Linked DNA regions of Kineococcus sp. NBC_00420. The protein of the gene in region 2 interacts with the protein of the main gene of each other region in a pairwise test. Links are inferred from orthologs where the notes say so. Each region holds a gene or a part of one and is shown on either strand. Other genes may lie near its edges.

Evidence for each region. Proteins that work in one complex are often made in the same cells at the same time.
Region 1: the proteins of thrS (region 2) and rplA interact in binary tests that used the Escherichia coli proteins (3 or more experiments, as listed by UniProt). The link is inferred for Kineococcus sp. NBC_00420 from one-to-one orthologs.

Annotation. Positions count from the first base shown.
Region 1 is NZ_CP107930.1:3,683,787-3,687,185, forward strand. The notes cover bases 1-2,951. They hold rplA (50S ribosomal protein L1), read left to right. Parts: upstream 1-1,093; coding sequence 1,094-1,810; downstream 1,811-2,951. Other genes in these bases: nusG (transcription termination/antitermination protein NusG), read left to right, coding at 1-407; rplK (50S ribosomal protein L11), read left to right, coding at 571-1,002; rplJ (50S ribosomal protein L10), read left to right, coding at 2,126-2,698; rplL (50S ribosomal protein L7/L12), read left to right, coding at 2,769-2,951. Also shown: more of rplL, read left to right, coding at 2,952-3,152. UniProt on the Escherichia coli protein: One of the primary rRNA binding proteins, it binds very close to the 3'-end of the 23S rRNA. Forms part of the L1 stalk. It is often not seen in high-resolution crystal structures, but can be seen in cryo_EM and 3D reconstruction models.
Region 2 is NZ_CP107930.1:5,031,094-5,039,190, forward strand. What follows is about bases 1,987-4,975. They hold thrS (threonine--tRNA ligase), read left to right. Parts: upstream 1,987-2,484; coding sequence 2,485-4,467; downstream 4,468-4,975. Other genes in these bases: OG218_RS24585 (MOSC N-terminal beta barrel domain-containing protein), read left to right, coding at 1,987-2,433; OG218_RS24595 (HIT family protein), read left to right, coding at 4,469-4,975. Outside these bases: OG218_RS24570 (SsgA family sporulation/cell division regulator), read right to left, coding at 378-806; OG218_RS24575 (TIGR02611 family protein), read left to right, coding at 1,177-1,719; more of OG218_RS24585, read left to right, coding at 1,879-1,986; more of OG218_RS24595, read left to right, coding at 4,976-5,041; OG218_RS24600 (thiol-disulfide oxidoreductase DCC family protein), read left to right, coding at 5,038-5,406; OG218_RS24605 (hypothetical protein), read right to left, coding at 5,355-6,215; OG218_RS24610 (hypothetical protein), read right to left, coding at 6,212-6,682; pgsA (phosphatidylinositol phosphate synthase), read left to right, coding at 6,783-7,400; OG218_RS24620 (phosphatidylinositol mannoside acyltransferase), read left to right, coding at 7,397-8,097. UniProt on the Escherichia coli protein: Catalyzes the attachment of threonine to tRNA(Thr) in a two-step reaction: L-threonine is first activated by ATP to form Thr-AMP and then transferred to the acceptor end of tRNA(Thr). The rate-limiting step is amino acid activation in the presence of tRNA.

The DNA of each region.
Region 1 (3,399 bases), 1.3 Mb from region 2 along the record:
ACGTGCGCCGCGTCCGGATCCCCGGCTACGTCCTCGTCCGCATGGACCTGACCGACGAGTCGTGGGGCGCCGTCCGGCACACCCCGGGGGTCACCGGTTTCGTGGGCAACACCCACCAGCCGGTCCCGCTGTCCAACGACGAGATCTTCTCCATGCTCGCGCCGACGTTGCCGTCCAGCGAGAAGGCCGGCGAGAAGAGCGCCGGTGGTGGCGCCGCCGCCGCCCCGACGAAGACCGTCGACTTCGAGGTCGGCGAATCGGTCACCGTCATGGAAGGCCCCTTCGAGACCCTCCCCGCGACGATCTCCGAGATCTCCACCGACCGCGCGAAGCTCACGGTGCTGGTCTCGATCTTCGGCCGCGAGACGCCGGTCGAGCTGAACTTCAACCAGGTCGCCAAGATCTGACGCACTGCTCTCCCGCGAGACGCCCTCACCCCGAGCCGGGGTGGGGGCGTCTCGTTTTGGGGGCAGGGGGAGTCCTCCCGTAGACTGATCGACGGCCACAACACGTCGTCGCCCGAACCGCGGGCACCGAACGGCCGTCACGCATCCGAGGAAGGGATCGCTCATGCCCCCCAAGAAGAAGGTCTCCGGGCTCATCAAGCTCCAGATCAAGGCCGGCCAGGCGACCCCGGCCCCGCCGATCGGGCCCGCGCTCGGTCAGCACGGCGTGAACATCATGGAGTTCTGCAAGGCGTACAACGCGCAGACCGAGTCCCAGCGCGGCAACGTCATCCCGGTCGAGATCACGGTCTACGAGGACCGCTCGTTCACCTTCATCACCAAGACCCCGCCGGCCGCCGAGCTCATCAAGAAGGCTGCGGGCGTGGAGAAGGGCTCCGGCGAGCCCCACGTGAAGAAGGTCGCGAACCTCACCAACGCCCAGGTGCGTTCGATCGCGGAGCAGAAGCTGCAGGACCTCAACGCCAAGGACGTCGACATGGCCGCTCGCATCATCGCGGGCACCGCTCGGTCCATGGGCATCACCGTCTCCGACTGAGCTGTCGCACCCGACACCCAGCGGTAGTTCCAGTGGCAGGGCCGCGCGCGGTCCGTTCGACCACGACCCTCAACGATCCAGAGGAGCAGAAGTGAAGCGCAGCAAGGGTTACAAGGCCGCAGCCGAGAAGATCGACTTCGACGAGCTGTACGCACCGCTCGACGCCGTCAAGCTCGCCCGCGAGACGTCGCTGGTGAAGTACGACGCCACCGTCGAGGTCGCGTTCCGCCTCGGTGTGGACCCCCGCAAGGCCGACCAGATGGTCCGCGGCACCGTCAACCTGCCGCACGGCACCGGCAAGACCGCCCGCGTGCTGGTCTTCGCCGTCGGTGACCGCGCCGCGCAGGCCGAGGCCGCCGGCGCCGACATCGTCGGTGGCGACGAGCTCATCGACGAGGTCGCCAAGGGGCGCCTCGACTTCGACGCCGCCGTCGCGACCCCGGACCTCATGGGCAAGGTCGGTCGTCTGGGCAAGGTGCTGGGCCCCCGTGGTCTGATGCCGAACCCGAAGACCGGCACCGTGACCATGGACGTCGCCAAGGCCGTCACGGAGATCAAGGGCGGGAAGATCGAGTTCCGCACCGACAAGCACGCCAACCTGCACTTCGTCATCGGCAAGGCGAGCTTCGACGACACCCAGCTCGTCGAGAACTACTCCGCCGCGCTCGACGAGGTGCTGCGCCTCAAGCCGTCCTCCTCCAAGGGCCGCTACCTGCGCAAGGCCACCATCACCACCACGATGGGCCCGGGCGTGCCGGTCGACCCCGCGCTGACCCGCAACCTCACCGGGGAGGCGACCGTCAACTGACGCGTCGCTGAACCACCCCGCAGGGGCGGGATCCCGTTCCGGGGTCCCGCCCCTGCGTCGTGCGGTCAGGACCACCCGTCCACGGCGTGTAGTCTTGTCCAGTACCGAAGACCGCCGGTCGCTACCCACACCTCTGGTGCAGAACCTCTGGTGCTGGTAGCTGAAGGCCCCGCAGTGCGGGCGACCTGCGCAGGTGAGCAAGAGCTTCGATCGTGGCCCTGGTGGCCGCCCTCCGACGCCCCGCGCACCTGCGCCGGGGCGTTTCGTGCTTTCGGGGTCGACCGGTTTCCCCCGAGACGAGGAAGGAGGGCACACATGCCGAAGCCCAGGAACATCGCCGCCGTGAAGCAACTCACGGCTCTGTTCCAGGAGTCCAACGCCGCGGTGCTCACCGAGTACCGGGGGTTGTCCGTCGCGCAGCTCACGAACCTGCGGACGGCGCTGGGTCCTGACACGACCTACGCGGTCCTGAAGAACACGCTGACCAGCATCGCCGCGAAGGAGGCCGGAGTCACGGCCTTCGAGGGGCAGCTGTCCGGCCCCTCCGCGATCGCCTTCATCACCGGTGACCCGGTGGAGGCGGCCAAGGGTCTGCGTGACTTCGCCAAGGCCAACCCCCAGCTGATCGTCAAGAGCGGCGTGCTCGACGGCCGCGCGATCAGCGCCGACGACGTCAAGGCCCTGGCCGACCTGGAGTCCCGCGAGGTTCTCCTCTCCAAGGTCGCCGGTGTCCTCAAGGCCACCCAGTCGAAGGCCGCGTCGCTGTTCCAGGCGCCGCTGTCCAAGACCGTCCGCACCGTGGAAGCGTTGCGGGAGAAGCAGGCTGCGGGCGCCCCCGCAGAGGCTGCTGCGGACGAGGCCCCCGTGGCCGAGACCGTGGACGCCTGAGCTCCCAGCTCCCACCCCCCTGCCCGCGCAGCGAACCGCGGGACCCACACACTCAGGAAGGACCGCCCTCATGGCGAAGCTCAGCACCGACGAGCTGCTCGACGCGTTCAAGGAACTCACCCTCATCGAGCTCTCCGAGTTCGTGAAGAAGTTCGAGGAGACCTTCGACGTCACCGCCGCCGCCCCCGTGGCGATGGCCGGTGGCCCGGTCGCCGGCGCGCCGGCCGAGGCTGCTGAAGAGCAGTCCGAGTTCGACGTCATCCTCGAGGCCGCTGGTGACAAGAAGATCGGTGTCATCAAGGAGGTCCGCGCGCTGACCTCCCTCGGCCTCAAGGAGGCCAAGGACCTCGTCGACGGTGCCCCCAAGCCCGTCCTCGAGAAGGTCGCCAAGGACGCTGCCGAGAAGGCCAAGGCCCAGCTCGAAGCCGCTGGCGCCACCGTCACCCTCAAGTGACCCCCGCCCGGGGCTGACCCGGGTCGCTACGCCCCAGGGGCGGTCGGACCTCGGTCCGGCCGCCCCTGCGGCGTTCCCGGACGACTTCCGGGGCCGGTTCGGCGAGTTGCCCACACGCCCGGGGGGTCGCCTTGACGCGGACGCGTCGGGGGGACATCCTCATCTCGGTCGTCAACACGACCGCCTGCTCGTCCCGACACCGTCGTCGGGGCCGACGTCGCCGTCGGGGGGCTCGCGGTCACCGGCG
Region 2 (8,097 bases):
AGTGGAGGTGGAGACGGGATTCGAACCCGTGTGGACGGCTTTGCAGGCCGCTGCCTAACCTCTCGGCCACTCCACCGTAGAGGCTCACGGCCCCGTTGTGCCGACTTCCGAGCGGACGACGAGACTCGAACTCGCGACCCTCACCTTGGCAAGGTGATGCGCTACCAACTGCGCTACGTCCGCATGCCCTGGTTTCCCTGCCGTTCCCGGCCGGTTCCCCGTGGCGTTGAAAACATTAGCCGACGTCGGCCACAAGGCCAAATCCCCTCCCGGCTCACGCGGCCGCGGGGAACGGAAGAGCTGCGACACGGGAGAACCCGCCGCGGCGACAGTGCCGGGGCGGGTCCGCTCGCGTTCGTGCGTCGTCTGCCGGTGCGTCAGGACACCAGGCGAGCGATGAGCTCGTCCAGGTCCAGGTGGCGGGTCTCGCGGCCCGGGGGGACGAGGGCGTCGGCACGGCGCAGGAAGCGCCGGACGTCGGCCTCGTCGGCTTCGAGTTCCGCATTGCCGTCCGGGGACGACAGGCGGAGCAGGACCCGGGGGCGGCCGTCGAGGGTGTCGGAACAGGGCCGCACCTGCACGTCGCCGGTGCCGGCGGGTGCGGTCAGTCCTTCCCTCAACAGGTCCCGTGCGAAGACCCACTCCACGTCCGTGTCGCCACCGCGGAAGACCGCGTGGATGGCGTAGGGGTCGTCAGCTCCGTAGTGGAGGCTGGCGGGGACGGGGAGTCCCGGACCACTGGTGGTCCGGAGTCGCAGCGACACGTCGACGTCGACCTCGGTCTTGCGGTGCGGCAATGCAGGCACGTCGACCTCCGTGTGTGCTCATGGCCGCTGACGGGCTCCAGCGACCGTGTCCATGAGTTTCCCACCAACTGCGCGCTTGAAACACCCGAACGACGCAAGTGGGACGTCGGCGTGTCGCCGGAGGTTCCCCCACCGTTCGGCCCCGGCGGGTTCGCGGGCCTACGAGAGGGTGTCTCCGCAGGTCAACCGCCGTCCGGCGGGCCGCTGTGACGGTTCTCACCACGGGTCGACGCGAAACCTCCACCTCCGGCGGGAGCGTCGCGTCCCGTCCGTGCGTTGGAGGGGTGGGTAGGTCGTGGACGGAGGGTGAGCGGTGCGGACGGTGCACGAACACGGACCTGGGGACCAGGACGGCGCGGTGGACGGGCAGGTGGACGAGCGAGTGGACGGGCAGGTGGAGCACTGGGCGCGCGCCGAGGGGGCGTCGCTGCCGTCGCCGCCGACCGCGCCGCACCCCGTGGTGACCGGGGTGGACGCCCCGGTCAGCGCCCACCAGCACCGGCTGCGGCGGACCCGGGCCGCCCTGCACGCCCAGCGCGAGCGGATCCGCGCCGACACCCGCAAGAACCGGGTCTACCGCGCCGTCGTCGGGGCCGTCGGCGCGTTCGTCGTCCTGCTCGGCCTCGTGCTGGTGCCGCTGCCCGGTCCCGGCTGGCTCGTGGTGTTCCTCGGGCTCGCCGTCCTCGGCACGGAGTTCTCCTCCGCCCAACGGCTCAAGCACTTCGGGGAACGCCAGCTCCACCGCTGGGCCCGGTGGCTCGCGCGCCACTCCCTGGCGACCCGCGCGGCGCTGGGGACGGGAACCGCCGCCGTCGTCGCGGCCCTGCTCTGGGGCTACCTCGCCTGGCAGGGGCTGCCGGCGTGGACGCCCGAGGTCGTCACCGCCCAGCTGCAGTGGGTCCCGGGTCTCTGACCGCGGCGGTCGAGAGCACGGCCCGAGTCACGGTATGGTTCTCGGGCCGGACGCGCTCAGCGCGACGTTCGGGCGATTAGCTCAGTGGTAGAGCACTTCGTTCACACCGAAGGGGTCACTGGTTCGAACCCAGTATCGCCCACCCAGCATCATCAGGACATGACCCTCGTCGGCGTCCTGTGCGAGATCCACCTCTTCCCGGTGAAGTCCGTCCCGGGATCCTCCCTCACCGCGGCCGAACTCGGCCCCGACGGCCTCCTGGGTGACCGCGGCCACGCGGTCGTCGACGAGGCGGGTCGCGTCCTCGCCGCCAAGCGGAACCCCGCGCTGCGCGGGCTCGCCCTCGCCGGGGACCCCCTCGAACCCCGCCTGCGCACTCCCGACGGGACGGCGCTCGCGGACTTCCTGGCCGTGCCCGGGGCACGACTCGCGCCCGTCGACGGCGGAGCGCGGCAGGTGGCTCCCGTGCACCTCGTCAGCCTCGGCCAGCGACGGGAGCCGGACGCCGGGGACTCCTCGCGGGCCAACCTCGTCGTGGAGTTCGGCGCCGACGAACCCCCGGCCGCGGACCTGCAGGGGTGGACCTGCTCGATCGGCGCGGCGGTGTTGCGGCTGGGGGGAGCGCCCCGGCACTGCGCGGGGCTGTTCGCCCAGGTCGCGACGGGCGGGGTGCTGCGGGTGGGGGACGAGGTCCGCGTGAACCCCCCTGGGTAGAGTCGAACGGTCCGTCCCAGCACCAGCAGCCCAGACCAGCGGAGGCCCCACGTGTCGGCCCAGTTCAGCATCACCCGATCCGGGGAGACCCAGCAGGTGGCCGCCGGCACCACGGCAGGGGAGCTGTTCGCCGACGACCGCGCCGTCGTCGTCGCGAAGGTCAACGGCGAACTGCGCGACCTCTCCCACGTCCTCGCCGAGGGCGACGACGTCGAGGGTGTCCTCATCTCCTCCGACGAGGGCCTCGCCGTGCTGCGTCACTCGACCGCGCACGTCATGGCCCAGGCCGTGCAGCAGCACTTCCCCGAGGCCAAGCTCGGCATCGGCCCCCCGATCCGCGACGGCTTCTACTTCGACTTCGACGTCGAGCGCCCCTTCACCCCCGAGGACCTCAAGGTCATCGAGAAGACGATGCAGCGCATCGTCAAGGAGGGGCAGCGCTTCGCCCGTCGCGACGTCTCCGACGACGAGGCCCGCGCCGAGATGGCCGACGAGCCGTACAAGCTGGAGCTCATCGGCCTCAAGAGCACCGCCCCCGGTGGTGTCGCGGACGCGGCCGAGGGCGCCTCGGCCGAGGTCGGCGAGGGCGGACTGACCATCTACGACAACCTCAAGCGCGACGACTCCGTGGCCTTCAAGGACCTCTGCCGCGGTCCGCACCTGCCGACCACGCGTCTCGTCGGCATCGGGTTCAGCCTGACCCGCTCGGCCGCGGCCTACTGGCGCGGGAGCGAGAAGAACCCGCAGCTGCAGCGCATCTACGGCACCGCGTGGCCGTCCAAGGACGAGCTGAAGGCCTACCAGGAACGCGTCGCGGAGGCCGAACGTCGCGACCACCGTCGCCTCGGGGCGGAACTCGACCTGTTCTCCTTCCCCGACGAGATCGGGTCCGGCCTGGTCGTCTTCCACCCCAAGGGCGGGGTGATCAAGCGGGAGATGGAGGACTACGTCCGTCGCCGCCACATCGAGGAGGGGTTCTCCTACGTCGGGACCCCGCACATCTCCAAGGGTGGTCTGTTCGAGACCTCCGGGCACCTGCCGTACTACGAGGACACGATGTTCCCCGGCATGGAGCTGGAGAACTCGAAGTACTACCTCAAGGCCATGAACTGCCCCATGCACAACCTGATCTTCCGTTCGCGCGGTCGGTCCTACCGGGAACTGCCGTTGCGGTTCTTCGAGTTCGGGTCCGTCTACCGCTACGAGAAGAGCGGCGTCGTGCACGGCCTCACCCGCGTCCGCGGGCTGACCCAGGACGACTCGCACTCCTACGTCACCCAGGAGCAGGCGCCGGGAGAGATCAAGCACCTCCTCGACTTCGTCCTCGGCCTCCTCAAGGACTTCGGTCTCGACGACTACTACCTCGAACTCTCCACCCGCGGGGACTCGGCGAAGTTCATCGGCTCCGACGAGGAGTGGGAGAAGGCCACCGCGGTCCTCGAGACCGCGGCGAAGGAGACCGGGCTGGAACTCGTCGCCGACCCCGGCGGGGCCGCGTTCTACGGGCCGAAGATCTCCGTGCAGGCCAAGGACGCCATCGGCCGCACCTGGCAGATGTCGACCATCCAGTACGACTTCAACCAGCCCGCCCGCTTCGAGCTGGAGTACACCGCCGCCGACGGCACCAAGCAGCAGCCGGTGATGATCCACTCGGCCAAGTTCGGTTCGCTGGAACGCTTCTTCGGCGTCCTCGTCGAGCACTACGCCGGGGCGTTCCCCCCGTGGCTGGCCCCCGTGCAGGTCGTGGGGATCCCCGTCGCCGACGCGCACGTCCCGCACCTGCAGGAGGTCGCGCAGAAGCTGCGCGCCGCCGGGATCCGGGTCGAGGTGGACGACGCCGACGACCGGATGCCGAAGAAGATCCGCACCTGGACCAAGCAGAAGATCCCGTTCCTGCTCATCGCCGGGGCCGAGGACGTCGAGAACGGTGCGGTGTCGTTCCGCTTCCGTGACGGCAGCCAGGAGAACGGCGTCCCGGTCGACGACGCGGTCGCGCGGATCGCCGCCGCCGTGCGTGACCGGGTGCAGGTGTGACGTGAGCGGTGACCCGACCGACGACGAGGCGGTGGGGGTCGAACCGGCCGAACGGTTCGCGGGGGAACCCGACGGGTTCGCCCGGTTGTGGACCCCCCACCGCCTCGCCTACATCCAGGGCGAGAAGAAACCGGCCGACGGGGAACCGGGCAGCTGCCCGTTCTGCCGGGCGCCGGGCCTCGCCGACGACGAGGGGCTCATCGTGCACCGCGGCGAGCACGTCTTCGCGGTGCTCAACCTGTTCCCGTACAACCCCGGGCACCTCATGGTGTGCCCCTACCGGCACGTGTCGGCCTACGTCGACCTCTACGCCGACGAGCTGGCCGAGTTCACCGCCTTCACCCGGGCGGCGATCCACACGCTGACGGCGGCCTCGAACCCGTCGGGTTTCAACGTCGGGATGAACCAGGGCGCGGTCGCCGGGGCCGGGATCGCCGCGCACCTGCACCAGCACGTCGTCCCGCGCTGGGAGGGCGACGCCAACTTCCTGCCCGTCGTCGGGCGGACGAAGGCGATGCCGGAACTGCTGGAGGACACCCGGTCGCGGCTCGCCCAGGCCTGGACCCGCGGGTGAGGCCCGTGCTCGTCTTCGACGGGGACTGCGGGATCTGCACCCGCCTGGCGGGGTTCGTCCCGGCGTTGCGGGCCGACGTGGACGTCGCGGCCTGGCAGACCCTCGACCTCCCCTCCCTCGGGTTGACCCCCGAGGCCTGCGACCGGGCGTTGCAGTTCGTCGACGCGCGACGGCGGATCTCCTCGGCCCAGGACGCGGTCGCGGTGCTGTTGCGGCACAGCGCCTTCCCGCTGCCGGTGGCCGGTCGCCTGCTGCAGCTCCCGGGGTTGAACGCCCTGGCCGGGTTCGGCTACCGCTGGGTCGCCCGGAACCGTCAGCGCCTGCCCGGCGGGACCCCCGCCTGCGCCCTGCCCGCCCAGCGCTGACGCAGCCCCCGCACCGACACCCGTTCCAACGGCACGAACGCCAGCAGGCAGACCACCGTGGGCAGGAAGTGGATGCCGAGGGTCAGGTAGGTGCCCAGGTGGAAGAACCCCCAGAACAGGATGGCCGCGGCGAGCGCGCGACCCCGCAGCCACAGCATCACCGGGGAGCAGAACTCCGCGACGATGACGATCCACTGGATCCCGACGACGAAGAACGGGATCCGCTGCAACGCGTCGGTGAGCCCGTTGCCCCGGCGGGAGAACGCCCACGTCGTCACCGCCCCGTTCGCCCAGTCCCAGCCCCCGAAACGCACCTTGGCCAGCGAGGCGAGGAAGTACGTGCAGACCGTCGCGACCTGGATGCAGCGCACCGCCCAGCCGGCGGACTCGCTCGGCCCACCGCGGGCCCCCGCACGACCCACGCTCGGCAGGACCAGCAACGCCACCAGCAGGGCGACGTGGTCGTGGTCGATCTTGGAGTAGCTGAAGCCGTTGCCCAGCCAGTACAGGTAGGCGATCGCGCAGACCGCCCCGGCCACCCGGGGCAGACGTCCGCTCGCCGCCACCAGTGCGGTGACGGTCAGCACCCACAGGTCGAGGTGGGTGACCACGTGCGTCGGCGCCGGTACGTGCAGCGCACGGAAGAGCAGGATCGGGCGGTACAGCTGCGCCGGCACGTCCCCGTGCGACAGCGGCCACGTCGTGATCCGCCACGCGTCCCAGACGACGAAGAGGTACAGCAGGACCCGGAGCGCGGCGATCCGCCGCAACGGGACCGCGGGGAACCACCACGTGCGCCACGCGCTCACGAGCAGCACCCCAGCGGGTGCCGCGGATCGGGGACGTCCCAGCTGGAGAGGACCTCGGTGCTCTTCCCCACCACCGTCCCGTCGTGCAGCGCGCTGACGTCCTGGACCAGGATCACCTCCGCGTAGCGCGGCGCATCGGGGTGGCGCGTGGCGTAGGCCGCCGCGATCGCCTCCAGCAACGCCGGGTCGTCGACGAAGCGGCGCAACTGGCCCTCGACCTCCGCCCGGCGCAGCCCGACACCGCCGGGGGAGAGCGGCACGTCGACCTGCTCGCCGTCGACGGTCACGGCCTCCACCCGCGTCGAGCGGATCTCGCCGTTCAGGTCCACCCCGAAGGCGTACTGCGACATCGGGGCGAACGGCCAGCGGTCGTCGTCGAAGCGCAGGGTGCCCAGGACCAGCGCGACCAGGAACGCCAGGGCGAGCGCGGTGCGCCACCACCGGGCGGGACGGGACAGGTGGTGCACGACCCGAACCCTAGTGATCGCGCCACCCGGCGCGGGCGACCGGAGCGTGGGCGCGCCGACGCTACCCTGGAGCCCCCCGACCCCGACGGACGACGAGACGATGCTCAACAGGTACGCGCGTGCGGTGGTCACGAAGGTCTTCACCCCGTTGGCGCGGCTGCTGCTGCGGCTGGGGGTGACCCCGGACATGGTGACGGTCTTCGGCACGGTCTGCACCGTGCTCAGCGCTCTCGTCCTCTACCCCACGGGGCACCTGTTCTGGGCCTCGCTGGCCGTGACGGTCTTCGTCCTCTTCGACACCATCGACGGGATCATGGCCCGCATCCTCGGCCGGTCCGGCAAGTGGGGCGCCTACCTGGACTCCAGCCTCGACCGCTTCGCCGACAGCGCCGTCTTCGGTGGGCTGGTCGTCTGGTTCGCCCGCGGCGGGAACGACGAGCTCACCGCCGGGCTCGCCCTGGCCTGCCTCGTGTTCGGCAGCATCGTGTCCTACGTCAAGGCCCGCGCCGAGGGCCTCGGCTACACGGCCAACGTCGGCATCGCCGAACGCGGCGAACGACTCGTCGCCGTCCTCGTCGGCGCCGGGTTCGTCGGCCTCGGTGTCCCGCTGCCCTTCCTGCAGGTCGTCCTCGGCCTGCTCGCCCTCGCCAGCGTCGTCACCATCGTGCAGCGCATGTCGACGGTCCGCCGGCAGGCGCTGGCCGACCACCCCGCATGACCCCCCGCACCTCCCTGCGCCGCACCCGCGACCGGTGCGTGACCACGGCCTTCCGGCTCGGCTGGCGCCTGGCCCGCAGCGTCCCCGAACCCCTCGCCGTCGCCGCCTGCACCCGGGTCGCCGACCGCGTCACCGCCCGCGGTGGGAAGGGCGTGGAGCAGTTGCGCCGCAACCTCTCCCGGGCCCGCCCCGAGGCGACGCCGGCCGAGCTCGACGCCCTCGTCCGCGACGGTCTCCGCAGCTACACCCGCTACTGGCTCGACGCGTTCGCGCTGCCCGGGTGGAGTCGGGAGCGCATCGTCGACACCGTCCGGATGGACGGGGGGGAAGCGCTCCGGGCCGAACTCACCGCCGGTCGGGGCGCCGTCGCCTTCCTCGGTCACCTCGGCAACTGGGACCACGCCGCCGCCTGGTCGGCCCACGACCTGCACCACGTCGTCACCGTCGCCGAACGGTTGCGGCCCGAGGAGGTCTACGAGGAGTTCCTCGCCTTCCGCCGCGGCCTCGGGATGGAGGTCCTGCCGCTGGGGGACCCGGCGACGTTCCCGACGCTGGTCCGCCGGCTGCGGGCCGGTGCCCTCGTCCCGCTGCTCGCCGACCGCGACCTGTCCGCCACCGGCGTCGAGGTCGACTTCCTCGGCGACCGCGTCCGGATGGCTCCGGGACCCGCGGCGCTCGCCGTCCTCACCGGCGCCGG